Regions from separate parts of the Streptomyces sp. NPDC126510 genome, predicted to be linked through region 2. Evidence: riboswitches for the same ligand, from Rfam matches in the RefSeq annotation. Region 2 holds a riboswitch; the other holds the start of a gene.
What was found. A riboswitch is a leader RNA that binds a small molecule or an ion and turns the genes downstream of it on or off. The one in region 2 is predicted to bind ZMP and ZTP.
Positions count from the first base shown of each region.

Region 1 (14,736 bases), on a different contig from region 2:
CCGGACACGAACGGGACATGAGCAACGACGAGATCTTCGCCGCTGCCTACCGCGAGCACTACTGGGCGGTCAGCCGCTATGTCGCGCGGCGACTGGACGGGCGGACCGGTGAGGTGGAGGAAGTGGTGGCGGAGGTGTTCACGGTCGCCTGGCGGCGCCGGGCCGACCTCCCGGCCGCCGCGCTGCCCTGGCTGTACGGCGTGGCACGCAACTGTCTGGCCAACGCGGTACGCGGACACGGACGCCGCCGCCGGCTCGTCGACCGCCTCGGCAACGACGACGCCGCGCACGGACGGCACATCACGGCGGGCCCGGAGGCCGACACCCCGGGCGGCTGGGTGCACGAGGCGCTCTCCCGGCTCTCCGCGGCCGACCAGGAGGTGCTGCGGCTGACGGCCTGGGAGGAACTCGGCGTCGACGAGGTCGCCATCGCCCTCGGCTGCGGCAGCCGGGCCGCCGCCATGCGCTTGCACCGGGCGCGGCGCCGCCTCAGAGCCGAGATCGACCGACTGCGTCCCGAGCTCCCGACCGCCGAGCACTCCTGCATGACCGCCCCGAAGGAACACGGCCATGGCTGACGAACTCGAACTGCTGCGCAGCGCCGACCCGGTGCCGCCCGACGGCCCCCACTTCGGCGACGGACCCCTGGACCACAACGCCGAGCGCCGGCTGGAGCAACTCCTGCGGGAGGGGCCGGGACGGGCTCCTGACCGTCCGGGGGAGCGGCGGGGTGCGGCTCCTGACCGACCGGGAGACCGGCGGGGTGGGGCCCCGGGTCGTCTGCGGGACCGGCTGGTGCAGGCGGCCGGCCGCTCCGGCTCGCGCTCCCGATCGGGGTGGGGGCCCCGGCTGGCCTGGGGAGTGGTCGCCGGAGCCGTCGTCGCAGCCCTGACCCTCACCTTCGTACTGAGCGGCCCGAGCACCACACCCGCGGTCGCCGCGCCCCGCCCCCTGGTGATCGAGTCGGACTCCACACCCGTACCCCTGGACCGGCTGGCCGAGCGCGCGGCGGACGAGGCCGCGGTCGACGGCTCGCCCCGCCTCCGCAAGGGCACGCACGTGCAGTCCTGGAGCCTGGGGATGTCGGACGACAAGCCCCCGATCACCCTGCCGCAGGAACGCATCGTGCGCTGGCGCCCCGACGGCAGCCACACCGAACTCGTCGTCGCGACCGACCCGAGACACCCAGGCAGGCCGGTCCTGTCCGACGAGGGCGGCACACCGCGGCTCGTCCACGACCGCCACGTCCTGCTCGACCGGACGTACCCGCCGAGCTGGAGCGACGCCCCGCCCCAGTCGCCCCCGCCCCACGACCCTGCCGAGCTGCGCGCCTACCTGACGGAGTCCCAGTTCACCGACACGCCGCTGACCACGCCCGAACTGCTCGACGCCACGGCGACGCTGCTGGACCACTGGACGCTCGGCGCACGCGAGAACGCGGTGCTCGCCCGGCTGCTGGCCACGGCAGAGGGGCTGCGGCCGGCCGGCCGGGTGACCGACCGGCTGGGCCGGCGCGGCGAGGCCTATGTGAACGACTCCCGCGGCGTCCGCCGCATGCTGATCATGGACCCGGCCACCGGTGCCGTCCTCGGACTGGAGAGCACCCTCACGGCCCCGGAGCCCGCGTTCGGCGTGGAGGCGGGCGACGTCATGTCGTACAGCGCGTGGATGCGCTGATCACACCGGCGAGACGCCGAGTTGCCGGGCGGCGGCCTCCACCGTCTGCTCCAGCAGCGTCGCGATGGTCATCGGTCCGACGCCTCCCGGTACCGGTGTGATCAGCGAGGCCCGCTCGACGGCGGAGTCGAAGTCGACGTCGCCGACGTTGCCCGGGTTGTACCCGGCGTCGATCACCACGGCGCCCGGCTTGATGTCCTCGCCGCGCACCAGCCGGGGCCGGCCCACCGCCGCCACCACGATGTCGGCCTCGCGCACGGCCGCCGGCAGGTCGCTCGTGCGCGAGTGGCAGTAGGTGACCGTCGCGTCCCGGGCGAGCAGCAGCATGCCGACGGGCTTGCCCAGGATCGCGCTGCGTCCCACCACCACAGCCCGCTTCCCGGCCGGGTCGACGCCGTACGCGTCGAGCAGCCGCATGATCCCGCCGGGTGTGCACGACACGAAGCCGGGCAGGCCGAAGCTCATCGTGGCGAAGGAGGCGAAGGTGACGCCGTCCACGTCCTTCGCCGGGGCAATCGCCTCGAACGCGGCCCGCTCGTCGATGTGGTCGCCCACCGGGTGCTGGAGCAGGATCCCGTGCACCCCGGGGTCCGCGGACAGCGCCTCGATCGTGCCGACGAGTTCTCCCGTGGTCGTGGCGGCGGGCAGCGCCACGTGCCGCGAGGTGATGCCGGCCGTGCGGCAGCGGTTCTGTTTCATCCGCACGTAGGTGACGGACGCGGGGTCCTCACCGACGAGCACCGTCGCGAGACAGGGCGCGGCGCCCGTCCGCTCGGTGAGGGCGGCCGCGCGCTCGCCGGCCTCACCGATGATCCGCCGGGCGAGCGCGGTGCCGTCCATGAGACGTGCCTGAGACATGATCCATCCCTGGGCTGGGGTACAGCTTCGCCCAGGCGCACGGCATCGACTTCCGAGGGACCGCTCCCCGGTGGTGCTTCACCTCAGCGCCAGTCACGGTCCGGTCCCACCCTAACCGGGCCCGGTGAGGCCGCCGTTACGCGTCCCAGGCCTGGATCAGGGTCTGCTCGGCGATCTTTCCGCCACGCAGCGTGATCATGGACTCGGACAGGACGCGCACACCGTCCGCGTACTGACAGCTCTCGCTGTAGGCGGCCTCGTCGCCCTGGACGATGCACCGCTCCACTTTGTGCGTCATGTCCCGGCTGTAGACGTCCTCCAGCATCCGGCCGATCTCGTCCCGGCCGTGCAGGACCTTGGGGTGGCTGGGCTGGGTGGTGTGGTCGACGATGCGGAACTCCGCGTCGTCCGCGTAGAGCGAGAGCAGGATGTCCGGCTCTCCTTCCACGCCCCGGCGCAGTGTCTCTCTGTCGAAGGCGGGGTCTGCCGCGGTTCCCATGATGGACCTCCTTCGAAGGGCCGCGGCCCGCTCGGCAGCGGGCCGCGAGGGCCTCACCCCCGAGCCTCCTCCCGCCCGGCGGCCACGGCAAGCGCAGTGGAAACAGTGGGATTCACCCGGGTCCTCACCTCAGTCCGCCGTGGCGAGGAACTGCGTCGCCGCCAGCTCCGCGTAGAGCGGATCGGCCGTCACGAGCTCACGGTGCGTGCCGACGGCCCGGACCCGGCCCGCGTCCATCACCACGATCCGGTCGGCCATCGTCACCGTGGACAGCCGGTGCGCCACGACGAGGACCGTGGTCGTCCGGGCCACGTCCGCGACGGTGTCGCGCAGCGCCGCCTCGTTCACCGCGTCCAGCTGCGAGGTCGCCTCGTCGAGCAGCAGCAGCCGGGGGCGGCGCAGCAGCGCTCGGGCGATGGCGACGCGCTGGCGCTCCCCGCCGGACAGCTTGGTGCCGCGGTGCCCGACCAGCGTGTCGAGACCCCCGGGCAGCCGGGCCACCAGGTCGTCGAGACGGGTCGTCTTGAGCACCCGCCCGAGGGCGTCCTCGCCCGCCGCCGGATTGCCCAGCAGCAGGTTGTCACGCAGGGAGCCCGACAGGACCGGCGCGTCCTGCTCCACGTAGCCGATCGCGGCCCGCAGCTGGGACAGCTCCCAGTCGTTCAGGTCCCGCCCGTCCAGGGTGATCACGCCGGACTCCGGGTCGTAGAACCGCTCGATCAGCGAGAAGACGGTGGTCTTGCCGGCGCCGGACGGGCCGACGAACGCCGTCATGCCCTGCGCGGGCACTGTGAACGTCACCCCGTTGTGGACGTGGGGCAGGTCGTCGGCGTAGCGGAAGCGGACGTCGTCGAAGGCGAGGGCGGCGGGCTGCGCGCCGGGGGAGGGCAGCGGCGCGGCAGCGGCGGCCGGCTCGGCGGGCAGGAGCAGCGCCTCCTCGATGCGGGTGAGGGCCGCGGCGCCCGTCTGGTACTGGGTGATGGCGCCGACGACCTGCTGTATCGGGGACATCAGGTAGAAGACGTACAGCAGGAACGCCACCAGGGTGCCCACGTCGACCGCGCCGGTCGCGACCCGCGCGCCGCCCACCGCGAGCACCGTGATGAAGGCGATCTGCATGGCGAGCCCCGCCGTGTTGCCCGCGGCGGCCGACCACTTGGCGGCCCGCACGCTCTGCCGCCACGACTCCTGCGCCGCCTCGTGCAGCGTCCGCTCCTCCCGGTGCTCCGCGCCGGACGCCTTCACGGTGCGCAGCGCGCCGAGGATCCGCTCCAGCGAGGCACCCATGACCCCCACCGCGTCCTGCGCCTGCCGGCTCGCCCTGTTGATGCGCGGCACGATCACCCCGAGGACCACGCCCGCGCCCAGGATCACGGCCAGGGTGACGCCCAGCAGCACGGCGTCCACCAGCCCCATCATCACGACCGTGGCGACGAGCGTGAGCCCGCCCGTGCCCAGACCGACCAGCGAGTCGGTGGTGACCGCCCGCAGCAGCGTGGTGTCGGAGGTGATGCGGGCCATCAGGTCACCGGGTTCGCTGCGGTCCACGGCGGTGATCCGCAGCCGCAGCAGATACGACGACAGGGTGCGCCGCGCACCGAGCACCACCGACTCGGCGGTGCGCGTCAGCACGTACGAACCCAGCGCGCCCAGCGCCGCGTTGGCAACGACCAGGGCCGACATGGCGAGCAGGGCGCCGGTGATGGCCCGGTCGTGCGACAGGTCGTCGATGAGGCCCCGCGCCACCAGCGGCAACAGCAGCCCGGTCGCCCCGGTGACCAGCGACAGCAGCGCACCGGTGAACAGGGACCAGCGGTGCGGCCGTACGTATCCGAGGAGCTGCCGCCAGGCGGGGGTGGCGGTCTCGGTCTCTGCGATGCTCACGGCGCTCCCTCGGCGTCGGCGGAGCGTTCAGGCTACGTCGCCGCCGACCCGTGCGGCCTGCCCTTTCGCGGCTTTCCGTGCGGAGCCGGGTGGCTGATCCGTGCCCCTTACCGATCAGTCGCGCGTAGGGTCGGAAGGGAACGGACCCCGGCCGACGAAGGAGTCAGCAGCATGGCCCAGGAAGTACGCGGCGTGATCGCGCCCGGCAAGGACGAGCCGGTGCGGATCGAGACGGTCGTGGTGCCCGACCCCGGCCCGGGCGAGGCCGTGGTGCGGGTGCAGGCCTGCGGGGTGTGCCACACCGACCTGCACTACAAGCAGGGCGGCATCAACGACGAGTTCCCGTTCCTGCTGGGCCACGAGGCCGCGGGCGTGGTCGAGACTGTCGGCGCCGGCGTCACCGACGTCGAGCCCGGTGACTTCGTGATCCTCAACTGGCGTGCGGTGTGCGGGAAGTGCCGGGCCTGTCTGCGCGGGCGGCCCTGGTACTGCTTCGACACGCACAACGCACAGCAGAAGATGACCCTCGCCTCGACCGGCCAGGAGCTGTCCCCGGCCCTGGGCATCGGCGCCTTCGCCGAGAAGACGCTGGTCGCGGCCGGCCAGTGCACCAAGGTCGACCCGCGCGTCGCCCCGCAGGTGGCCGGGCTGCTCGGCTGCGGTGTGATGGCCGGCATCGGCGCCGCGATCAACACCGGGAACGTCGGACGGGGCGACTCGGTCGCCGTCATCGGCTGCGGCGGTGTGGGCGACGCGGCCATCGCCGGATCGCAGCTGGCCGGAGCGGCGACGATCATCGCCGTCGACATCGACGACCGCAAGCTGGAGACCGCCCGCTCCATGGGCGCCACGCACACCGTCAACTCGCGCGAGAGCGACCCCGTCGAGGCGATCCGCGAACTCACCGGCGGCTTCGGCGCCGATGTCGTCATCGAGGCCGTCGGCCGCCCGGAAACCTACAAGCAGGCCTTCTACGCCCGTGACCTCGCCGGCACGGTCGTCCTCGTCGGCGTCCCCACACCCGAGATGAAACTCGAACTGCCGCTGCTCGACGTCTTCGGCCGCGGTGGAGCGCTGAAGTCGAGCTGGTATGGCGACTGCCTGCCCTCACGCGACTTCCCCATGCTGATCGACCTGCATGTGCAGGGGCGCCTCGACCTCGGCGCGTTCGTCACCGAGACCATTCAGCTCGACGAGGTGGAGAAGGCCTTCGAGCGGATGCACCACGGCGACGTGCTGCGCTCGGTGGTGGTGCTGTGATGACCACACGCATCGAACACCTCGTCACCTCCGGGCAGTTCAGCCTCGACGGCGGCACCTGGGACGTCGACAACAACGTGTGGATCGTCGGTGACGACCACGAGGCGATCGTCATCGACGCCGCCCACGACGCCGACGCCATCGCCGAGGCGGTCGGGGACCGACGGCTCACGGCGATCGTGTGCACGCACGCCCACAACGACCACATCGACGCCGCCCCCGCCCTGGCCGAGCGCACCGGCGCCACCATCTGGCTGCACCGAGACGACCTGCCGCTGTGGAAGCAGACCCACCCGGACCGCGAGCCGGACGCCTGGCTGGTCGACGGCCAGGTGCTGGAGGCCGGCGGCGCCGACCTCAGGGTCCTGCACACCCCCGGGCACGCGCCCGGTGCCGTCTGCCTCTACGACCCGGGGCTCGGCACCGTCTTCACCGGCGACACCCTCTTCCAGGGCGGGCCCGGCGCCACCGGCCGTTCCTTCTCGCACTTCCCGACGATCATCGACTCCATCCGCGACCGGCTGCTCACCCTGCCGCCGGAGACGACGGTCCGCACCGGACACGGCGACTCCACGACCATCGGCGCGGAGGCCCCGCACCTGGAGGAATGGATAAGCCGGGGCCACTGACCGCGACTCGCCCGTAAAAGGCGACAGAAGATGTCCGGCTTACCCGTCACGCTGAACGCGTCAAGCAGTCACCGTCACGGGAGGCCGGACATGTCAGCTCCGTTGCAGGACAAGGTCGCACTGGTCGCGGGTGCGACTCGGGGCGCCGGGCGGGGGATCGCCGTGGAACTCGGCGCGGCCGGCGCCACGGTCTACGTCACGGGCCGCACCACCCGCGCCCGCCGCTCGGAGTACGACCGGCCCGAGACGATCGAGGACACCGCCGACCTGGTCACCGCGGCCGGGGGCAAGGGCATCGCCGTCCCCACCGACCACCTCGACCGGGCGCAGGTCCGGGCGCTCGTGGACCGGATCGCGGACGAGCAGGGCCGCCTCGGCGTCCTGGTGAACGACATCTGGGGTGGCGAGAAGCTCTTCGAGTGGGACACCCCGCTCTGGGAGCACGATCTCGACAACGGCCTGCGCCTGCTGAAGCTCGCCGTGGAGACGCACGCCGTCACCAGCCACCACGCCCTGCCCCTGCTGCTGCGCAACCCCGGCGGCCTCGTCGTCGAGGTCACCGACGGCACCGCCGACTACAACCGCGAGAACTACCGCGTGAACTTCTTCTACGACCTCGCCAAGGCCTCCGTGCTGCGCATGGCCTTCGCCCTCGGCCACGAACTGGGCCCGCGCGGGGCCACCGCCGTCGCCCTCACCCCCGGCTGGCTGCGTTCGGAGCTGATGCTGGACGGCTTCGGAGTACGGGAGGAGAACTGGCGCGACGCCTTGGAACGCGTCCCGCACTTCGCCATCTCCGAGACCCCGCACTACGTGGGCCGTGCCGTGGCGGCACTCGCCGCCGACGCGCACGTGGCGCGCTGGAACGGACGGTCTCTCTCCAGTGGCCAACTCGCCCAGGTGTACGGCTTCACCGACCTCGACGGCAGCCGCCCGGACGCCTGGCGTTACCTGGTGGAGGTCCAGGACGCGGGGAAGCCGGCGGACACGTCCGGCTATCGCTGACGCGGACGACCCAGAAGTCAGCTGTCAGTAATCCCCCCTTGCGCGGATTTGTCCCCTCTGTGCCGGTGGGGTATGTCACTGTTCGGTCCCAGCGCGCCCGACTGCACAACCGGAACCGTTCTCCGTCCGTCTAGCTGGCAGACATCACAGACCCGTTTTCGCGGAAGGGCAGACCAGCCATGGGGGACGTACGCAGACGGAGCGCCGTCGCACTGGGGATCACCGGCCTGGTGGCACCGCTCACGCTCGCACTCGGCGCCGCACCGGCCCAGGCCGCGAGCTGCACCACGCAGGCCGGCCCGTACCAGAAGAAGGTCGAGAAGTTCCTCGGCCGTCCGGTCGACGGCAAGCAGTCCGCCGCCGACTGCACGGCCATCCGGGCCTTCCAGACCAAGCACGGCATCACGCCGAACATCGGCTACGCCGGCTCGGTCACCTGGGGGGTGATGGACCTGATGCAGAAGCAGAAGGCCGTCGGCAAGACCCCCAACAAGGACGGCAAGTGCCCGGTGAACAAGGGCCGGATCGCCTGTGTGAACCTGACGCTCCAGCTGAGCTGGATCCAGGACGGCGACAAGCTCGTCTACGGCCCCGTCCCGGTCCGCACCGGCCGCGACGGGTACGAGACCCGCACCGGCCTGAAGAAGATCTACTGGCGCAACATCGACCACGTGTCGTCCATCTACCACGTGCCGATGCCCTACGCCCAGTTCTTCGACGGCGGCCAGGCCTTCCACTCGGTCGGCGTCAGCATGTGGAACCCGCCGGGCTCGCACGGCTGCACCAACATGACGAAGACCGACGCCAAGAAGTACTGGTCGCTGCTGAAGAAGGGCGACGACGTCTTCGTCTACGGCCGCAAGCCGGGCACCTGATCCGAGGCACCCGGCTCGCACCCGTCGCCTCCTACTGGGGCGCGTCCCCGAAGTCCGGGATCTCCAGCCTGACCCCGCCCTGCCGCGCGGACTCGTGCGCGATGATGCCCGGCAGGGTGTAGCGAGCCGCCACCCAGGCGTTCACCGACGGCAGCGTGCGGTCGTTGACCGCGGTCACGAAGTCGTCCACCAGGAAGTGGTGGCTGCCCTCATGGCCGTTGTGCAGGTGGTCGAACTCCCTCGGCAGCCGCGCCCGGTCGTGCACGGGCGCCGAACCGGAGGTGAAGGCGGCCCGCAGATCCGGCGCGATGTGCTGCAGCGAGGGGTCGTCGGGCGCCATGGTGGGCTTGGGCTCCAGCAGTTCGCTGATGTCCTTCACCCCCTGCTTGTCCTGCCACAGGGCGACCGTGGCGAGCTGCTCCATGCTCGCCTCGGTGCCGAAGAAGCGGAAGCGCGATTCCCGTATGTGCGAGGGGTAGCCGACCCGCCGGAACTCGTTCGTACGGAACGAGCCGCCGCCCGCCACCTCGAACAGCGCGGTGGCGTTGGAGACGTCGTTGCCGAACTGGCTGACGTCCTTGTCGAAGACGCCGTCGCCCCGGTCGTCGACGACACCGATCGCGGACACGCTCACCGCGTGCGTCCTCCAGGCGCCCAGCACCCCGCCGACCGCGTGCGTCGGGTACAGCAGCGGGGGATAGCTGGCGGTCGCCTTCCAGTTCTCGCCCCCGCTGTACTGGTAGGCCTCGTAGAACCCCAGGTCCATGTCGTGGACGTAGTCGCCCTCGGCGTAGAAGAGCCGCCCGAAGGCGCCCTCGGCGATCTGGTTGCGGGCGTGGACCGTGGCCGGGTTGTACTCGCTGGTCTCGCCCATCATGTACGTCAGCCCTGTGGCCTTGACCGCGTCGATGATCGCCGCGATCTCCTCCGTGCTGATCGCCATGGGAACCGCGGAGTACACGTGCTTGCCGGCGTTGAGGCCCTGGAGCACCAGCGGCCCGTGCGTCCAGCGCTGGGTGAAGATCGCGACGGCGTCGACGTCCTCCGACTCCAGCATGGCCTGGTACGAGGGGAAGGTGCCGGCGAGCCCCTGGGCGGCGGTGAGCTGCTCGGCCCGTTCCGGCAGCAGGTCGGTGACGTAGACGTCGCTGACGCCGGGGTGGGCCTGGAACAGCGTGGCGAACTGGCCGGAGAACTGGCCGGCGCCGACGATGCCGAGGGAGAACGTCATGGAGCGCGTGCCCTTCACTGGGAGAGGATGAGGTTGATCTGGTCGTTGGCCTGATCGAGGCTGCTCACGGGCTTCCCGTTGCCGTAGATGTCCTCCATCGCCGGCTGCATGAGTGCCGTCATGTCCGCCGAGTAGCTGGCGATCGGATACGAGAACGTCCGGAAGTCCTTCTTGTCGGCCACCGGTTCGGTGAAGGACGAGACGTCGATGCCCTTCTTCCGGTAGGCGGCGTCGGCGGCCTCGGTGCCGGCCTTCGTAGCGGGGAAGACGACGCCGTACTTGCCGACGACGCTCTGGCACTGGTCGGAGGCCAGGTATGCCACCCACTTCTTGGCGCCTTCCTTGTTCTTGGCGGCCTTGGTGACGGAGTCGGCGAGCCCGTTCATCATGGTGGCGCGCTTGCCGGTCGGGCCGACCGGCGTCAGGGCGGTCTTGATGTCCTTGCCCTTGAAGCCCGCGTACGTGCTGATCATCCAGGCCCCGTCGAACGCGGTGGCCGCCTTGCCCGCGGCGATCTGCGTGTTCTGCTGGTTGGACTGGACGTTGTAGTCCGACAGGGGCGGCATGTAGCCCTTCTTCGCCAGGCCGAAGTACCACTCGATGACCGACTGGAAGGTCTTGCTGTCGTACTGGTACTTCGTGCCCCAGCGCGCCTTGTCCAGGTAGCTCCACCCGGCGGAGGCGGCGAAGTTGCTCCACTGCGTCTGGCCGTCGCCGTAGCCGCCACCGCCCGTGGCCAGGCCATACACCTTGACGTTGTTCTTGTCGAAGCCCGGTTCGTCGCCGCGCTTGCCGTTCCTGTCGATCGTGAGGCGGGCGATGGCCTTCTCGAAGGTGCCGCCGTCCTTCGGGTTCCAGGAGAGGTCGTCGAGCTGTTCGGCGGTGAGACCGGCGTCCTCCACCATCTTCGAGTTGTAGAACAGCGCGACGGTGTCCCAGTCCTTCGGGGCGCCGTAGCGGTGGCCGTCCTTGCCGATCCAGTTGGCGGCGAGGCCCGGCTGGTAGTCCGCGTTCTTGATGCCCAAATCGTCGAGCGGTTCGAGGACCTTCAGGTCGGCGAACTGGCCGAAGTACTGGATGTGGTCGGTGAACACGTCCGGCTGGGTGCCCGCGATGAACCCGGCGGTGAGCTTGGTCCAGTAGTCGCTCCAGCCCAACTGCGTGATCCTGACCTTCAGCCCGGGGTTCTCCTTCTCGAACCCCTTGGCACAGGCCTGGTAGGCGGGCAGCTGGTTGGCGTCCCACAGCCAGTACGTGACCGTGTGCGCGGAGGATCCGGCGGCGCCTCCCTGCGCGCATCCGCTGACCAGGGACAGCGCCAGCGCTCCGGTCGCCGCGACGAGCGGGCGAAGTCGAATTCGCATCACAGTCCCCTTACTTGATTCCGGTGAAGCCGATGGAACTGACGATGCGGCGGGCGAAGCAGGCGAACAGCACCAGCATCGGCAGCGCGGCGATCAGCGTCGCGGCCATGAGCCCGGACCAGTCGACGCCGGTCGCCGGGGTCTGCGCCCGGAAGACCGCGAGCGCCACGGTCAGTACGCGCGAGCTGTCGCTGTAGGAGACCATCAGCGGCCAGAAGTAGTCGTTCCAGGAGGTGATGTACGTCAGCACGGCCAGCGTGATGATGGGCGTGGACGCCATCGGCAGGACCACCCGGAAGAAAACCTTGATCTTCCCGGCGCCGTCGAGCAGCGCGGCCTCCTCCACCTCCTTCGGGATGTTCATGAAGAACTGGCGCAGGAAGAACACCGCGAACGGCGTCATGAACATGGTGGGCAGCGCGATGCCGAGGAGCGTGTCGATCAGGTGCAGCTGCTTGATGAGCACGAAGTTCGGCAGCAGCGTGAAGATGGCCGGCACCATCATCCCGGCCAGGAACAGCCCGAACACCTTGTCGCGGCCCCGCCAGCGCAGCCGGGAGAAGGCGTAGGCGGCCATCGCGGAGAAGAAGATCTGGCATCCGGTGATCAGGGTCGAGACCAGCACCGAGTTGAGCAGGTAGCGCCAGAAGTCCAGCCCGCCGCCCGCGCCGCCCTGTGCGACGGCCTCCTCGGCCGACTGCATTCCCAGGGCGCGTTCGAAGCCGCTCGTGGTGAGGTCCACGGGCAGCGGGTTGGTCGGGTCGGCGTTCAGGCCGGCGTTGGTGGACAGCGCGGTGCGCAGGATCCAGTAGAACGGCAGCAGGGTGATGAGGACGATCAGTCCCATCACGGTCCAGGCGGCGGCCCGCCCGAAGGAGAACCTGCGCCGAACCGGCCGCAGGGTCGTCGGCGTCGTTGTCGTCACGGCGGTCATGGCGGTGTCTCCTTCCGTCAGCCGAGGTCGGTCCGGCCGGCCCGGGTGAGCCGGTACTGCAGGACGGTGATCGCGCTCAGCACGACCAGCAGGGCGACGGACATGGCCGAGGCGTAGCCGAACTGGAAGCGGCCGAAGGCGGAGCCGTAGATGTAGTACTGCAGGACGTTGGTCGCGTTCGCCGGACCGCCCGCGGTGGTCACGGCGACCGTGTCGAACACCTGGAACGACCCGATCACCGTCATGATCAGCACGACCGCGAGCACCGGCCGCAGCAGCGGCATGGTGATCCGCCAGAACATCCGCCACTCGCTCGCGCCGTCCACCCGGGCCGCCTCGTACATGTCGTTCGGGATCGCCTGGAGACCCGCGAAGAGAAGCAGGGCGGTGTAGCCGACGTGCCGCCACACGTTGATGAGCGCGATCGTCGGAATGGCCCAGGCCTCGTCCGCGAGGAACGGGATGCGGTCCGCGCCGAGGCCGCTGATGATCTCGTTTCCGATGCCGAGCTGGGTGTCGAGGAGCCACAGCCAGACGAGACCGGCGACGACGTTCGACATCAGATACGGCGTCAGCACGATCCCGCGCAGCATCGCCGACTGCGTCAGCCGCTGGAGCAGGACGGCCATGGCGAGCGCCGCGACCGTCTGGATCCCGATGTTGATGGCGACGTACTCGACGGTGACCCACAGGGAGTCCCAGAAGATGGGGTCGTTGACCATGCGGACGTAGTTGTCCAGGCCCACCCACTCCGCCGGGGTCAGCAGGTTGAAGCGGGTGAAGCTCAGATAGATGCCCCGGAGCGTCGGCCAGAGCAGGAAGACCAGGAAGCCGAGCAGCGCCGGCGCGATGAAGACCGCGGCCAGCCGCCCGTCCCCCCGGTCCTCGCCGGACACCCCCTGGCGCGGCCCGGTCCTGCTGCGGGCCTCCGCCGCGTCGCCCGAGGGCAGACGCGAAGGAGGACTGCTGGAGGCGATGGTCATCGGGAGACTCCCTCGCTGCGGCGGCTCGTCCTCTGGCGGGACTTACTTTTGGTGCGAAACAATTGCTGCGTCAAGAGCCCTGCAAACATCTTTTCCCAGGAACCGACATCTGCCTAGAGTGGTCATGTTGGTTTCAGTGCGAAAAAAACGGGTGAGGGGAGTCGGACCTTTCATGACCGAAGGCACCTCCGGCTGGCTGCCGCTGAGCCCGGGTGAGCGCTCCGTGGCGATCGAAGTGCTGGTCCACGGCCCGCTGTCGCGCACGGAACTCGCCCGCAGGCTGGGCCTGTCGGCCGGCAGCCTCACCCGCCTGACCAAACCGCTGATCGAGTCGGGCCTGCTCGTCGAGGTACCCGAGGCGGGAGCGCCCGCGGAGACACGCCAGGGCCGCCCCTCGCAACCGCTGGACGTCGTCGCCGACTCGGGCTTCTTCCTCGGCTTCAAGATCACCGAGGACGCGGTCTACGGCGTCGTCACCACCCTTCGAAGTCACATCGTCGCCCGCCACGACCGTGCACTCACCACACACGACCCCGCCGAAGTCGCCGACATCCTGGCCGAGATGACGGCCGAACTGGCCGAGGGGCACCCTGGCCTCGCCGGGATCGGCATCGGGGTCGGCGGCTTCGTCCAGGACCGTGCCGTGGTCGGCGAATCCCCGTTCCTGCTGTGGCGGGACGTCCCCCTGGCCGAGCTGGTCGAGGAGCGCACCGGGCTGCCGGTGGTCGTCGAGAACGACGTGGCGGCCCTGGTCGAGGCGGAGACCTGGTTCGGCGCCGGGCGCGGACTGGACCGCTTCGTCGTCCTCACCATCGGCGCCGGCCTGGGCTACGGGCTCGTCCTGGGCGGCAAGCGGGTGCCCTTCGCGGAGGAGGACCGCGGCTTCGGGAGGCACTGGATCATCGACTCCCACGGACCGCTCACCCCGGACGGCAGGCGCGGCAGTGCCGTCTCGCTGCTGACCATCCCCAGCATCCGCTACCAGATCCGGGCCGCCACCGGCGAGGACCGCACCTACGAGGAGATCCTCGCCCGGGCCGCCGCCGGGGACCCGATGCCCGCCCGGGTCGTCGGCGAGGCGGCGCGGGCCCTGGGTGCGCTCGTCGCGCAGATCTCCAACTTCGTGATGCCGCAGAAGATCCTGCTCGCGGGGGAGGGGGTCGGGCTGATGGACGTGGCCGGCAAGACGGTCGAAGAGACGGTCCGTGAGCTCAGGCACCCGCTCGCCGCACCGATCGGCCTGGAGACGAAGGTGTCCGACTTCCACGACTGGGCCCGCGGTGCGGCCGTGTTGGCCATCAAGGTGCTGGTGCTGGGGTCGGCCGAAGCGTGAAAGACGGCGAAATTCCCGTAGGTGAAAGGTACTCACAGGCGGTTGATGTGAACAGCCTCACGTTTACCGGGAGATGGACGTGATCAGCAACACTGTCCGAAATGCCCGTTTAGCTCGTGATTACTCACATCGCCTTCACGTCCGGCGACGTATGCTTCACAGCATGTCCACCACTGTTGAAACCTCATCCGAGCGATCGGCTGA
Region 1 is NZ_JBEORR010000010.1:302,946-317,681, reverse strand. Features, by position in the region: gene ABTX60_RS17200 (RNA polymerase sigma factor) at 18-578, shown strand; gene ABTX60_RS17195 (CU044_5270 family protein) at 571-1,677, shown strand; gene ABTX60_RS17190 (bifunctional 5,10-methylenetetrahydrofolate dehydrogenase/5,10-methenyltetrahydrofolate cyclohydrolase) at 1,678-2,535, opposite strand; ZMP/ZTP riboswitch at 2,558-2,642, opposite strand; gene ABTX60_RS17185 (nuclear transport factor 2 family protein) at 2,672-3,034, opposite strand; gene ABTX60_RS17180 (ABC transporter ATP-binding protein) at 3,164-4,918, opposite strand; gene ABTX60_RS17175 (S-(hydroxymethyl)mycothiol dehydrogenase) at 5,090-6,178, shown strand; gene ABTX60_RS17170 (MBL fold metallo-hydrolase) at 6,178-6,807, shown strand; gene ABTX60_RS17165 (SDR family oxidoreductase) at 6,898-7,812, shown strand; gene ABTX60_RS17160 (L,D-transpeptidase family protein) at 7,992-8,687, shown strand; gene ABTX60_RS17155 (Gfo/Idh/MocA family protein) at 8,719-9,918, opposite strand; gene ABTX60_RS17150 (ABC transporter substrate-binding protein) at 9,933-11,282, opposite strand; gene ABTX60_RS17145 (carbohydrate ABC transporter permease) at 11,293-12,216, opposite strand; gene ABTX60_RS17140 (carbohydrate ABC transporter permease) at 12,234-13,199, opposite strand; gene ABTX60_RS17135 (ROK family transcriptional regulator) at 13,372-14,532, shown strand; gene ABTX60_RS17130 (hypothetical protein) at 14,696-14,736, shown strand, end outside.
Region 1: another riboswitch for ZMP and ZTP. It lies ahead of ABTX60_RS17190 (bifunctional 5,10-methylenetetrahydrofolate dehydrogenase/5,10-methenyltetrahydrofolate cyclohydrolase); the one in region 2 lies ahead of ABTX60_RS04110 (glycine hydroxymethyltransferase).

Region 2 (14,736 bases):
CGGCACGTGCTCGCCCTCGAACTGCTCACCGCCGACGGCGGGATCCGCACGGTGGTCCCCGGCACGCCGCTGTTCGACGCGACGGCCGGCGGCATGGGCCTGACCGGCGTGATCCTCACCGCGACGATCCGGCTCCAGCCCGTCGAGACGTCGCTGATGTCGGTCGACACCGAGCGGGCGTCGGACCTGGACGACCTGATGGCCCGGCTGACGGCCACCGACCACCGCTACCGCTACTCGGTCGCCTGGATCGACCTGCTGGCCCGGGGCGCCGCCACCGGGCGCGCGGTCCTCACCCGCGGCGACCACGCCCCACTGGACGCGCTCCCCGCCCGCCTGCGCCGGGACCCGCTCGCCTTTCGCACCGCCCGACTCCCGGCCGCCCCCGCGATCCTCCCCGAGGGCCTGCTCAGCCGGACGACCGTGGGCCTGTTCAACGAGCTCTGGTACCGCAAGGCCCCCCGCGCCCGCACCGGCCAACTCCAGCGCATCTCCTCGTTCTTCCACCCCCTGGACGGCGTACCCCACTGGAACCGCGTCTACGGCCGCGGCGGCTTCGTGCAGTACCAGTTCGTCGTCGGCCACGGCCGGGAGGACGCGCTGCGCCGGATCGTGCGCCGCATCTCGGAACGCCGCTGCCCGTCCTTCCTGGCCGTCCTCAAGCGCTTCGGGGAAGCCGACCCGGGGTGGCTGTCCTTCCCCGTGCCGGGCTGGACGCTGGCGCTGGACATCCCGGCGGGCCTGCCCGGCCTCGGCGCGTTCCTCGACGAACTGGACGAGGAGGTAGCCGCCGCGGGCGGCCGCGTCTACCTCGCCAAGGACGCCCGGCTGCGCCCGGACCTGCTCGCGGCCATGTACCCGCGTCTCGGCGACTTCCGCGAGCTGCGCGCCCAACTGGACCCGCGCGGGGTGTTCGTGTCCGACCTGGCCCGCCGCCTCAGTCTCTGAGCAACCTCTAGGAGCTGCTGTCATGAAGGACGCCTTCGGCCTCCCCCAGTCCCTGCTCGTCCTCGGCGGTACGTCCGAGATCGCGCTGGCCACCGCCCGCCGCCTGATCGCCCGCCGTACCCGCACGGTCTGGCTGGCCGGCCGCCCCTCCCCCGCCCTGGAGGAGGCCGCCGGGCAGCTGCGCGGGCTGGGGGCCGACGTGCACACCGTCGCCTTCGACGCCCTCGACCCGGCCTCCCACGAGGCCGTGCTCGGCAAGGTCTTCGCCGAGGGCGACGTCGACATGGTGCTGCTCGCCTTCGGGCTGCTCGGTGACCAGGCCCGCGACGAGCGGGAGCCCGAGGCGGCGGTGCGGGTCGCGCAGACCAACTACACCGGCGCGGTCTCGGCGGGTCTGGTGTGCGCCCGCTCGCTCCAGTCCCAGGGACACGGCTCGCTGGTCGTGATGTCCTCCGTCGCGGGCGAGCGGGCCCGCCGCGCGAACTTCATCTACGGCTCCAGCAAAGCCGGCCTCGACGCCTTCGCGCAGGGCCTGGGCGACGCGCTGCACGGCACGGGCGTGCACGTCATGGTCGTACGCCCCGGCTTCGTGCGGACGCGGATGACGGCCGGGCTGCCGGAGGCGCCGCTGGCGACCACGCCCGAGGCGGTCGCGACGGCCGTGGAGCTGGGGCTGCGGCGCCGCTCGGAGACGGTGTGGGTGCCGGGGACGCTGCGGGTGGTGATGGCGGCGCTGCGGCACCTGCCACGCGGGGTGTTCCGGCGGCTGCCGATCTGACCGGCGAGGTGTTCCGGCGACTGCCGGTCCGACCGGCGAGGTGTTCCGGCGGCTGCCGGTCCGACCCGCGGGGGCTCAGCGGGTGGGAACCGAGCCGCGCTCCACCCGCCCGGCCTGCGGGGGGACCACCGAGCCGCCGAAGGGGAAGTCACGGAGCTTGCGCCAGACGCCGTCGGCGCCCTGCTCGTAGAGGGCGAAACCGGTGCAGGGCCACTCGGCCTCGTAACCGGAGAGTTCCTCGAAGGCGCGGTCCATGGCCGCCTCGTCGATGCCGTGCGCCACGGTGACGTGCGGATGGTAGGGGAACTGCAGTTCGCGGGCGGCCGGTCCGGCGGGGTCGCGGACCTGCTGCTGGAGCAGCGTGCAGGCCTCGGCGCCCGCGGCGACCCGGACGAACACCACCGGCGACAGCGGGCGGAAGGTGCCGGTGCCGGACAGCCGCATGGGGAAGGCGCGGCCCGCCGCGGCGACCTCGGCCAGATGCGCCTCGACGGCCGGCAGGGCGCTCTCGTCGACCTCCGTCGGCGGCAGCAGGGTGACATGCGTGGGGATGCCGTGAGCAGAGGCGTCGCCGAAGCCCGCGCGCAGCTGCTGGAGCTCGCTGCCGTGAGGCTCCGGGACCGCGATCGAAACACCGATCGTTACGGTCCCCACGTCGTCTCCCGTCGTGTCAGTGTGGCCGCTGATACGACCACCCGGTTATCGACTGTACGGCCACGACCGGGTTACGGGCAGGCGCAACCGGAGTGATGTACAGCGCTGTTCGGTGGTACGGCTGTGTGCGGGGGCCGGTTCAGTGCTTGGCGGGCAGGAAGCCGACCCTGTCGTAGGCCTGGGCGAGGGTCTCCGCGGCGACCGCGCGGGCCTTCTCGGCGCCCTTGGCCAGGATCGAGTCGAGCGTCTCGGGGTCGTCCAGGTACTGCTGGGTGCGCTCCCTGAACGGCGTGACGAACTCGACCATGACCTCGGCGAGGTCCGTCTTGAGCGCGCCGTACATCTTGCCGGTGTACTTCTCCTCCAGCTCGGCGATGCTCTCGCCGGTGAGGGTCGAGTAGATCGTCAGGAGGTTGCTGACGCCCGGCTTGTTCTCGGCGTCGAAGCGGATCACCGTCTCGGTGTCGGTGACGGCGCTCTTGACCTTCTTGGCCGTCGCCTTCGGCTCGTCGAGGAGGTTGATGAGGCCCTTCGGCGTGGACGCCGACTTGCTCATCTTGATCGACGGGTCCTGAAGGTCGTAGATCTTCGCCGTCTCCTTGAGGATGTACGGCTTCGGGAGGGTGAAGGTATCGCCGAAGCGGCCGTTGAAGCGCGTGGCGAGGTCGCGGGTGAGCTCGATGTGCTGGCGCTGGTCCTCGCCGACCGGGACCTCGTGGGCCTGGTAGAGCAGGATGTCCGCGACCTGGAGGATCGGGTACGTGAACAGGCCGACCGAGGCGCGCTCGGCGCCCTGCTTGGCGGACTTGTCCTTGAACTGGGTCATCCGGCCGGCCTCGCCGAAGCCGGTGAGGCAGTTCATGATCCAGGCGAGCTGGGCGTGCTCGGGGACGTGGCTCTGCACGAAGAGCGTGCAGCGGTCCGGGTCGAGACCCGCCGCGAGGAGCTGGGCCGCGGCCAGGCGCGTGTTCGCGCGCAGGTCCTTCGGGTCCTGCGGGATGGTGATCGCGTGCAGGTCGACGACCATGTAGAACGCGTCGTGGGTCTCCTGCAGGGCCACCCACTGGCGGACGGCGCCGAGGTAGTTGCCGAGGTGGAACGAGCCGGCGGTGGGCTGGATCCCGGAGAGCACGCGAGGTCGGTCAGAGGCCATGCTCACCATTCTCTCAGGTCCCGGAGGCCGATCCCGAACCGGCCGGAAACAGACGGGCACCCGTCCGGCCCCGGCGGTGTAACAAGGGGATGAGGCGCGGCAGGGGTATGACCCGTGCGGTGTTCGGGGCGGTGCAGACGGGGAGGGGGACCGATGCGGGCACGAGGCCGGGCGGGGAGAGGGAGGGGCCGGCGCGGGATGGTGCGGCGGGTGCTGGTGGTGGCGGTGGCGGGTGCTCTGGCCGGGGGCGTGGCGGTGACGTCCGCCGTGGCTCTCCCGCTGCGGCCGCGGGACGTCCCGGACGTGGCGATGGTCGTCGAGGGCGGCACGGGGCGGACGACGGCGGTGCGCTCGGGCCAGCCGGCCTTCGCCCGGCTGTGGCAGCTGCTCGAGCCCACGTTCAGGGGGACGGAGCGGGTTCCGCAGGAGTGGGCGGCGGGGCACTTCCCACCGGTGCGGCTGACGGTGGTCTGGGGGCTGTCCGGGGTCGGCGGCTGGCCCGCCACCAACCGGCCGCCGGGCGGGGACGTGGCCGTCGAGCGGCAGGACCAGCTGTTCGTGGCCGAGGACGGCACGCCGTGGGTGCGGTCGGATCCGACGCCCGCCGTGGAGGACGACGACATCCGCTGGCACCGGGCGCCGCGGTCGCTCTTCGACCGGCTGGACAGGGGGCGGCTGCTGGGAGACCCGGAGGACGGGCCCGTCGGGAGCGATGCCGCCGCCGGCCTGCCCGGGCCGGTGCGGGGTGAGGCCCGCTGGGCGGTGGCGGCGGGGGCGCTGGGGCTCGCGGCCGGAGCCGGCGGCACGCTGCTGATACGCCGCGCGGCGGCCCGGCGGGAAGCCGGACCGCCGCGGGAGGAGCCGCGTCAGGTACTGATCGACCTGGACGAATGAGAGGCCGTGGGCGTCAGCCCAGGTCGATCTCCGGGTACAGCGGGAAACCGGCCACGAGGTCGGTGGCGCGGCGGGAGATCTCGTCGGCGATCTTCGCGTCGAGGACGTGGGACGCCTTGGAGGGGGCGCCCGACTTGGTCGTGCCCGGCTCCGTGGTGGTGAGGACACGGTCGATGAGGCCGGCGACCTCGTCCATCTCGGCGGTGCCCAGGCCACGGGTGGTCAGGGCGGGGGTGCCGATGCGGATGCCGGACGTGTACCAGGCGCCGTTCGGGTCGGCGGGGATCGCGTTGCGGTTGGTGACGATGCCCGAGTCGAGCAGGGCGGCCTCGGCCTGGCGGCCGGTGAGGCTGTAGGAGGAGGCGACGTCGATCAGGTTCAGGTGGTTGTCCGTACCGCCGGTCACCAGGGTCGCGCCGCGGCGCATCAGGCCTTCGGCGAGGGCGCGGGAGTTGTCGACGATGTGCTGGGCGTAGTCGCGGAAGGACTCCTGGCGGGCCTCCGCGAGGGCGACGGCCTTGGCGGCCATGACGTGCGGGAGCGGGCCGCCGAGGACCATCGGGCAGCCGCGGTCGACCTGGTCCTTCAGGGAGTCGTCGCACAGGACCATGCCGCCGCGGGGGCCGCGCAGCGACTTGTGGGTGGTCGTCGTCACGATCTGGGCGTGCGGGACCGGGTCGAAGTCGCCGGTGAGGACCTTGCCCGCGACCAGGCCGGCGAAGTGCGCCATGTCGACCATGAGCGTCGCGCCGACCTCGTCGGCGATCTCGCGCATGATCCGGAAGTTCACCAGACGGGGGTAGGCCGAGTAGCCCGCGACGATGATCAGCGGCTTGAACTCGCGGGCGGAGGTGCGCAGCGCCTCGTAGTCGATGAGGCCCGTGGCCGGGTCCGTGCCGTAGGAGCGCTGGTCGAACATCTTGCCGGAGATGTTCGGGCGGAAGCCGTGGGTGAGGTGACCGCCGGCGTCCAGGGACATGCCGAGCATGCGCTGGTTGCCGAAGGCCTGGCGCAGCTCGGCCCAGTCGGCGTCGGTCAGGTCGTTGACCTGGCGGGCGCCGGTCTTCTCCAGGAAGGGCACCTCGACGCGGGCGCCGAGGACGGCCCAGAAGGCGACGAGGTTGGCGTCGATGCCGGAGTGCGGCTGGACGTAGGCGTGGCGGGCGCCGAAGAGCTCCTTGGCGTGCTCGGCGGCGAGGGACTCGACGGTGTCGACGTTGCGGCAGCCGGCGTAGAAGCGGCGGCCGACGGTGCCCTCGGCGTACTTGTCGCTGAACCAGTTGCCCATGGTCAGGAGCGTGGCCGGGGAGGCGTAGTTCTCGGAGGCGATCAGCTTGAGCATCTCGCGCTGGTCGGCGACCTCCTGGCCGATGGCGTCCGCCACGCGGGGTTCGACGGCGCGGATGACGTCGAGGGCGGCGCGGTAGGCGGTGGAAGCGGGGGTGAGCTCTGCTGACATGGGGACCTCCGGACGTTGCGTTCAGCGTTCACGGTACGGCCCAGGCGCACGGCTCTGTCTGCTCGGGCCGCTCCCCGATGGTTGGTCCCATCCCAGCGCGCCAGTCACGGCCCGTGAGCAGCCTACCGGGTGGGGTGGGCGGGGAGCGTCTGCCGGGTTGCTCTTCGTCGCCGAGTGCGGGTTGTCCGTGGCTGATCGCGCAGTTCCCCGCGCCCCTGAAAAGCAGGTCACTAAAGGATCACGTGGGGCAGGAAGCGGGCGTACTCGTCCGTTATCAGGCCCGAGGACTCGCGGATGCCCAGGCCCGCCGACTCGTCTTCCACCACCCAGGCTCCCAGGACCACCCGGTTGCCGTCGAAGTCGGGGAGGGGGGCGAGCTGCTGGTAGCAGCAAGGTTCGTCGCGCAGGACGGGGGCCGTGCCGGGGTCGTGGATCGTGACGCCCGCGCCCTCGCGGCCCAGGAGGGGCTTGGCCACCCAGCCCGTGGTGGACAGGCCGCGGGGGCCGTCCAGGTACGCGGGGAGGAGGTTCGGGTGGTCCGGGTACAGCTCCCAGAGGATCGCGAGCAGCGCCTTGTTGCTGAGGAGCATCTTCCAGGCCGGTTCTATCCACAGGGTGGAGCCCGTGCCGCCGCCGTTGTCGAGGGTGTCCAGGACGTGGTCCGCGAAGCGGTCGGTGGTGAGCCACTCCCACGGGTAGAGCTTGAAGATGCTGCGGATGAAGCGGAGGCGGTTGTCGACGAAGCGGCCGGAGAGGCGGTCCCAGCCGATCTCCTCCATGGCGATCCAGTCGGTGGCCATGCCCGCCTGCTCGGCCGTCTCCTTGAGGTAGGCGACCGTCATCATGTCCTCGCCGAGTTCGTCGGCGGAGGAGTACGCGAAGTACAAAGGGCTGCCGGGCGGGAGGAGGGCGGCCTGCTTCTGCCACGCGTCGATGAGGCGTTCGTGGAGGGAGTTCCACTGGTCGGCGCCGGGGAAGCGGTCCTCCATCCAGAACCACTGGGGGGAAGCGGCCTCGACCAGGGAGGTGGGGGTGTCGGCGTTGTACTCCAGGAGCTTGGCCGGGCCGGTGCCGTCGTAGCGGAGGTCGAAGCGGCCGTAGACCGAGGGGAGTTCGGCTCGGCGCTGCCAGGCCTCGGCGACCGTGCGGGCCACGCGGGGGTCGGTGATGCCGAGGTCGGAGAAGCGGTCCTCGGTGACGATGTGGGCGGCCGCCGCCAGGCACATGCGGTGGAGGTCCTCGACGACCTCTTCGAGGGCCTCGATCTCCTCCAGCGAGAAGACGTAGTACGCGCTCTCGTCCCAGTAGGGGCGCAGTGAGTCGTCCGGGTAGCGGGTCAGGGGGTAGATCAGGCCCTGTTCCTCGACGGTCTGCTGCCAACCGGGGCGGGGTTCGGCGGTTCTGCGTTCCATCTGCCGTGTCCGCCCTCAGCCGCCGCCGCTGCCCGAGCCCGAGCAGCCGAAGCCGCCCCGGTCGACGGCCTCGCTGCGGCTGAAGGTGCCGTCGTCGGCGTAGCCGCCGCTGACGTCGGCGTCGTAGTACCAGTCGGCGTCGGTGCTCTTGGCCTTGCCGGTCTTGCGGCCCTTGCCCGAGGAGGAGGTGCCGGACGAGCAGTTCCTGTCGGCGACGATCTTGTAGCCGTTGATGTAGTCGTAGCTGTCCCGGTCCACGCAGCGGCGGTCCGGGTCGGAGCCACAGGCGGACAGGGCCGCCGCGAGGACGCCCATGCCACCCAGCACCACCGTGCTCGAGCGCAGTCGCCGCCGTGTCTCAGCCATGTGCGTGTCTCCCCGTGTCTCCCCGTCGTGCACTGACAGACGGTCAGCCTAGAGATGGGTGAGGACGGGCGCGCACGGCCCCCCGTTCGCGGCCGCTCGCCTACTGTCGATTTGTGATCTTTGGAATGCTGTGCGCCCTTGGTGCGGCGGTCTGCTTCGGTACGGCGACGGTGTTGCAGGCGATCGCCGCGCGGTCGGCGGCGGCGACCGGGCCGGGCGGGGACGTGGCGCTGCTGTGGCGGGCGCTGCGGCAGTGGCGGTATCTGGCGGGCCTCGCGCTGGACGGGCTCGGCTTCGTGCTGCAGATCCTGGCGCTGCGGTCGGTGCCGATCTACGCCGTGGGGGCGGCGCTGGCCGCGAGCCTCGCGGTGACGGCCGTGGTCGCGGCGCCGCTGCTCACGGTGCGGCTGAGCCGTGTGGAGTGGGCGGCGGTGGCGGTGGTGTGTGCCGGGCTCGCGCTGCTGGGGCTGGCCTCCGGGGCGGAGGGTGACGAGGAGGGGCCGGCCTGGCTGCAGTGGGCGATGCTCGGGGCGGCGGCCGGGGTGCTGCTGCTCGGGGCCGCGGCCGGGCGGCTGTCGGAGCGGGGGCGGGCGCTGACGCTCGGCCTGGGGGCGGGGCTGGGGTTCGGGGTGGTGGAGGTGTCGGTACGGCTCATCGACGGGTTCTCGGCCGGTGAGCTGTTCCCCGATCCGGCGACCTACGCGCTGCTGCTCGGCGGCGGGGCGGCCTTCCTGTTGCTCACCACGGCCCTGCAGCGCGGGTCGGTGACGACGGCGACGGCCGGGCTGGTGCTCGGGGAGACCGTCGCGCCCGCGCTGATCGGTGTGGTGTGGCTCGGGGACCGTACGCGGCCGGGGCTGGGATGGCTGGCGATCCTCGGTTTCGCGGTGGCGGTGGCGGGGGCGCTGGCGCTGTCGCGGTTCGGGGAGGCGCCGGTGGAGGCGGAGGAGCACGCCGTCGCACCGCGGTGAGGGACGGCGCTTTCCGGCTGCGGAAAAGTCCGAACCTTCGGGGGTGATCTTGCGAACGACCGGAAAATTGTTTGTTGAATCTTGAACGCGGGGTGAGCGCTTTCCGTATGGGACGGCGTGACCAGTAATCCCGTCACGGTCACCGTGGCCTATCGCGTGTCGCCGGGCCGTGCGGCCGACTTCCACTCCTGGGGGTGGGCCATGCTGGCCGCGACCGCGCGGCAGCCGGGATTTCTGGGGGGTGGGGTACTTGTCGACGGAGGGGCGGAGTGGCATGTCGTCTATCGCTTCGCCAGCGAGGGTTCGGCCCTGGCTTGGGAGAAATCAAACTCCCGGGAGCGGTGGGACGCCCGGCTGGAGGGGGTCGCCCGGGAGGCGGAGCGCCGGAGGGTGCCGGGCGCCCGGGCCTGGTTCGACGCGCAGACGCTGACCCCCGCGCCGCCGGCTCCGCCGTCGAAATGGAAACTGTGGTTCGTGAATATGAGCGCGGTTTTCCCACCGGTGCTCCTGTTCAATCTGACGGTCCTCCCCTATCTCGGTGACCTCAATGCACTGTTTCGCACGCTGTTGTTGTGTCTGTGTGTGACGGCTCTTGTCACCTGGATTCTCATGCCTCGGCTCCAGCGTTTCTTCAGGAAATGGCTGTACCCGTCGCTCCAGGCACTGCGCGGCCGGCACAAACGCCGGGCCACATAGGCCCGCGAACGAACAGAGGGAGGTGGGCGGGTGAAGACCCTGCTCATCGACAATTACGACTCGTACACGTACAACCTGTTCCAGCTGATCGCCGAGGTCAACGGCGAGGAGCCGGTGGTGGTCCGGAACGACGCGCCCGTCGACGGTCTCCCTGATCTCCGGGCGTTCGACAACCTCGTCGTCTCCCCCGGCCCCGGGCACCCGGGCGAGGCGCGTGACTTCGGCATCGGGGGCAGGCTGCTCGCGACTTCCCCGGTTCCGGTGCTCGGGGTGTGTCTGGGGCATCAGGGCATCGCGATCGGGGAGTCCGGTCTGGTGGGGCCCGCTCCGGAGCCGCGGCACGGGCATCTGTCCACGGTCCGGCACGACGGGCGCGACCTGTTCCACGGGCTGCCGCAGCACTTCACCGCCGTCCGCTACCACTCCCTGGCCGTGCGCGAGCCGCTGCCCAAGACGCTGGAGGCCACCGCCTGGGCGGAGGACGGCGTCCTGATGGGGCTCCGGCACCGCAGCCGGCCGCTGTGGGGGGTGCAGTTCCATCCGGAGTCGGTCCTCACGGAGTACGGGCACCGCATGCTCGTGAACTTCCGCAATCTCACCGCCCAGCGGGCCGGGAAGCTGCGCACGAAGAACACGGCCGTGCCGTCGCACGAGGGGGTCCGGCGGCGCCCGGGCGTCCCGGAGTACGCCACGGGGGTGTGGCGAGCGGGGGCGGCCCCCTCGGACACCGAGCGCCCGCGCAAGCCCGCGACGGCGGCCGTCTTCCAGGTCGCCGCGGTCTCCCGGGCGGCAGTCGTGCCCCTCGGCGCGGCGAAACTGCCGGGCGGGGCCTCTCCGGCGCACGGCGGCGTCCCGGCCGCGGGGCTGGGCACGCCCGTCGGCGTCGATGGGTCTGCCGCCGCGCATGCGCCCTCCGCCGGCTTCCCCCGGCCCCGTCGTCCCGGGCGGGCCGGGTATCGGCTGCACACCCGGCGGATGAGCGGTGCCGTCGACACCGAGGCGGTCTTCGAGCGCCTGTTCGCGGGGTCGCCGCGGTCCTTCTGGCTGGACAGTTCGCTGGTCGAGCCGGGGCGGTCGCGGTTCTCGTTCCTCGGGGACGACCAGGGGCCGCTCGCCGAGTTCGTGCGGTACGACGTCGCCGCCGGGCAGTGCGAGATCGAGCGGGCGGATCGGCCGGTGCGGCGGGTCAGGGCGAGTGTCTTCGACTATCTGAAGCGGCAGTTGACGACCCGCCGGGTGGACGCGACGGGGCTGCCGTTCGACTTCACCGGCGGCTATGTCGGCTACTTCGGCTACGAGATGAAGGCCGACTGCGGGTCGTCCAGCCGGCACCGCTCCCCCGCCCCGGACGCCGCCTGGCTGTTCGCCGACCGGGTGATCGCGGTGGACCACGAGGAGGGCTTCACCTACGTCGTGTGCCTGGCGGAGGACACCCCGCAGGCCGCGCGGGAGGCCGCCGACTGGCTGGACGGTGTGCTGGCCGGCCTCTCCTGCGTGACGACGGAGCGCCCGCCGCTGCCCGCGCCGCCGGCCCCGGCCGACCCCGGCGCCGCCGAGCCGTGGCTGGTGCGCGACCGGACGACGTACCTCGCGGACATCGAAGCCTGCCGACAGGCGCTGCGGGCGGGCACCAGCTACGAGGTCTGCCTGACGAACGCCGCCCGGCTGCCCGCTCCGCCCGACGCGCTGGAGTTCTACCGGACGCTGCGCCGCGACAACCCGGCCCCCTACGCGGCGTTCCTGAGGTTCGGCGAACTGGAGGTGGCCGGTTCCTCGCCCGAGCGGTTCCTGCGGATCGGCCGGGACGGCACCGCCGAGGCCCGGCCCATCAAGGGCACCGCGCCCCGGGGCGACGGGCCGGAGGAGGACGCCCGGCTGCGGGACGCGCTCGCGGCGGACGCCAAGACCCGGGCCGAGAACCTGATGATCGTCGACCTGCTGCGCAACGACCTGGGGCAGGTCTGCCGCACCGGGACCGTACGGGTCTCCCGGCTGATGGCCACGGAGACGTACGCCACCGTGCACCAGCTGGTGTCGACCGTGGAAGGCAGGCTCCGGCCCGGCACGGACGCGGTGGACTGCGTGCGGGCCTGCTTCCCGGGCGGGTCCATGACCGGCGCGCCGAAGCTGCGCACGCTGGAGATCATCGACTCGCTGGAGACCGAGGCCCGCGGGGTCTACTCCGGCGCCCTCGGCTACTTCGGCTGCGGCGGCGGCGCGGACCTCAGCATCGTGATCCGGACCGCCGTCTTCGCCGACGGCCAGGTGCATCTGGGAGCGGGGGGCGCGATCGTGCTCGGCTCCGACCCGGAGGCCGAGTACGAGGAGATGCTGCTGAAGACGGCGGCCCCGATGCGGGCCCTGCACCAGCACACCGCCGGCCGGACGCGCCGGCAGCCGCCGCCGGGGCAGAAGGCCGGTGCGGCCGGGGAGGCCCGGCGATGACCAGTCCGCAAGCCACCCTGAGCCCGGCCGGGACCGGGGCGCCCGGGAACCTCGCGGCCCACCTGGCGGAACTCGCCGAGCGGCGCGGATGGACCGGTCGGACCGCCTTCCACCAGGGGCACCGCGCCTGGACCCACGGCGAGGTGCACGACCTCGCCGCCCGGGCGGCCACCGTGCTGGCCGGCCACGGGGTGCGCCCCGGCGACCGTGTGCTGCTCGCGCTGCCGGACTCCCTCGCCTGGGTGACGGCCTTCCTCGCCACCGCCCGCCTCGGTGCCGTAGCGGTCCTGGTCAACCCCGAGCTCCCGGCCGCCGACCACGCCTTCCTGGCCGGGGACACCGAGGCCGTGCTGTGTGTGACGGGGCCGGGCCCGGAGGGGCGGTTCGCCGCCCGGGCGGTGCTCGGTGCCGACCAGCTGATGGCCCTCACCCCCGCCGCCGCGCCCGCCCCCGCGCACCGGGTGGACGCGAGGAGCCCGCTCTACGTGCAGTACACCTCCGGCACCACGGGCCGCCCCAAGGGCGTCGTGCACACGCACGGCGATCCCCGCACATACCACGACCTGGTCGGGCGGCGCGTGCTGCGGATCACCGCGGAGGACGTCACCCTGTCGGTGTCGAAGCTGTTCTTCGCCTACGGCTTCGGCAACGCGTTCGTCTTCCCGCTGTTCTCCGGCTCGTCCGCCGTCCTGGTCGACCGGCGGCCCTCCCCGGCGACCATCGACGAGCTCGTGGCCCGGCACCGGGTGACGCTGCTGTACTCCGTGCCGTCCGCGTACGCCGCGCTCGTCGCCGAGCGGGGCCACGGGCACCAGGGCTGCTTCGCCTCGGTGCGGGCGGCGGTGTCGGCCGGCGAGGGGCTGCCGGAGGGGCTGGCCCGGCAGGTGACCGCCCTGCTGGACGCTCCGGTGCTGGAGCAGATCGGCTCCACCGAGGCCGGTCACGCGTTCTGCGCCAACGGCTTCGCCCACAACCACCCGGGCACCGTGGGGCTTCCCGTACCCGGCTTCGAGGTGGAGCTGCGCGACCGTGACGGGCATCCGGTGCCGGACGGCGCCGAGGGCGAGATGTGGGTGCGCGGGCCGACGGTGACGCCCGGCTATCTCGGCCGGCCCGAGGAGAGCGCCCGGACCCTCGTGGGCGGCTGGCTGGCCACGCGGGACCGGGCCCGCCGCGAACCGGACGGCACCTATCGGCATCTGGGCCGCGTCGACGACATGGAGATGGTCGGCGGCATCACCGTCTCCCCGCTGGAGGTGGAGGCCGTGCTGCGCGGCCATCCGGCGGTGCGGGAGGTGGCCGTCGCGGCGGTTCCCGACGGGCGCGGCGCGAGCCGGCTGCGGGCCTTCGTGGTCCCCGCGGCGCCCGTACGCGACGGTCTGGCCGACGAGTTGACCGGCCTGGCGCGCGAGAGCCTCGCCGCGTTCAAGGTCCCCCGCAGCGTCAGCTTCGTCCCGTCGCTGCCCCGGACCCCGACCGGGAAGCTCCGCCGCCATCTGGTCCGCAAGGGCGCCTGGTGACCACCACGGAGAGGAACGACCCCATGAGACAGCACGTGCTCGCCGACCGAGGGTTCTACCTGGGACCGGTGTTCCGGCGTGCGGCCGACCGGCACGGCGCGGTCTTCGTCACCCTCGACCGGCCGCTGGACGTCGCCCCCTCCCTCGGGGCCGACCTGAGCTACACGGTGCTGGCCGAGGTGGTCGAGGAGTTGTCGGGCCGGTTGTGGGAGGCCGGGGTGCGGCCCTCGGAGCAGGTCGTCGTACACAAGGCGGACAACGTCGACATCATGCTGCTGACCTGCGCGATCTCCCGTATCGGGGCCGTGCCCGTGCTGCTGTCGCCGGCGCTGGCCCCGGAGGTGGCCGGGCAGCTCCTCGCACGGCTGCGGCAGCCCTGGCTGGTCACCGACGCCGCGACGCTGGACGGCCTGAAGGACATCGCCCTGTCCGGGCTCGTGCGGCGGACGCTGTCCGTAAACGACGCGCCCCGTGCCGAGCCCCTGGCGAAGTACACCGGCGCCGAACCGCCCCCGCCCGTCCGGCTGCACCCCCGCGAACCCGCCCTGATCACCCACAGCTCGGGCACCACCGGCGTCCCCAAGCTGGCCGTGCACTGCGCGCGGACCATGTGGAACCGGCTCGTGCCGCAGCAGGCGATGGGCCGGCCCACCCGGGGCGAGACCGCCGCGCTGCACATGTCGTTCGCGCACTCGCGCTTCTACCATCTGCTCGGCGTGCTGCTGCACTTCGGCAGCCCGCTCGTGCTGATCACCGACCCGGACCCGGCCGCGGTGGGCCCGCTGCTGGTCCGGCACCGGCCCGGCATCGTGGAGACGCACCCCAACACGTTCGTGCTGTGGGAGGAACTGGCCGGAGCGCCCGGGGCGCCGCTGTCCCGGGTCAGGTCGTACGGCTCGACGTTCGACGCGATCCATCCGCGCACCGTGCGGCGGCTGCTGGACGCCTCGCGGCGCCGCACGCCCTGGCTGATCCAGCTGTACGGGCAGAGCGAGACGGGCCCGGTGGCGTTCCAGGTGGTGACCCGGCGCAGTGCGGCCCGGGCGGACGGCCGCCGGGTCGGGTTCGGGATACCCGGCTTCACCCGGGTCCGGGTCACCGACGCCGAGGGCGCACGGGTCCCGCCCGGCACCCCGGGCCGGATCGAGGCGCGCACGCGGGGCCGGATCCTCACCTACCTCGGCATGCCGGACCGCTACGACCGTCAGCTCACCGACGGCTGGTGGGAGATGGGCGACCTGGGCTACCGGGACCGGCTGGGCGCGCTGTACCTGATCGACCGGGAGGTCGACCGGATCGACGCGGTGCACAGCAACCTGGAGGTCGAGGACGCCCTGATGTCCCGGCTGGAGGAATTGCGCGAGGTCGTGATCGTGCCGGGGGCGGACCGCGAGCCGGTGCCGGTGGTGTGCGTGCGCGGCGAGCGGCCCCTGGACCCGG
Region 2 is NZ_JBEORR010000003.1:27,370-42,105, reverse strand. Features, by position in the region: gene dprE1 (decaprenylphosphoryl-beta-D-ribose oxidase) at 1-948, shown strand, start outside; gene dprE2 (decaprenylphospho-beta-D-erythro-pentofuranosid-2-ulose 2-reductase) at 971-1,726, shown strand; gene ABTX60_RS04125 (2'-5' RNA ligase family protein) at 1,802-2,380, opposite strand; gene trpS (tryptophan--tRNA ligase) at 2,520-3,533, opposite strand; gene ABTX60_RS04115 (hypothetical protein) at 3,732-4,427, shown strand; gene ABTX60_RS04110 (glycine hydroxymethyltransferase) at 4,441-5,886, opposite strand; ZMP/ZTP riboswitch at 5,918-6,004, opposite strand; gene ABTX60_RS04105 (glutathionylspermidine synthase family protein) at 6,117-7,298, opposite strand; gene ABTX60_RS04100 (hypothetical protein) at 7,314-7,664, opposite strand; gene ABTX60_RS04095 (DMT family transporter) at 7,790-8,635, shown strand; gene ABTX60_RS04090 (antibiotic biosynthesis monooxygenase) at 8,753-9,331, shown strand; gene pabB (aminodeoxychorismate synthase component I) at 9,362-11,776, shown strand; gene ABTX60_RS04080 (AMP-binding protein) at 11,773-13,296, shown strand; gene ABTX60_RS04075 (class I adenylate-forming enzyme family protein) at 13,320-14,736, shown strand, end outside.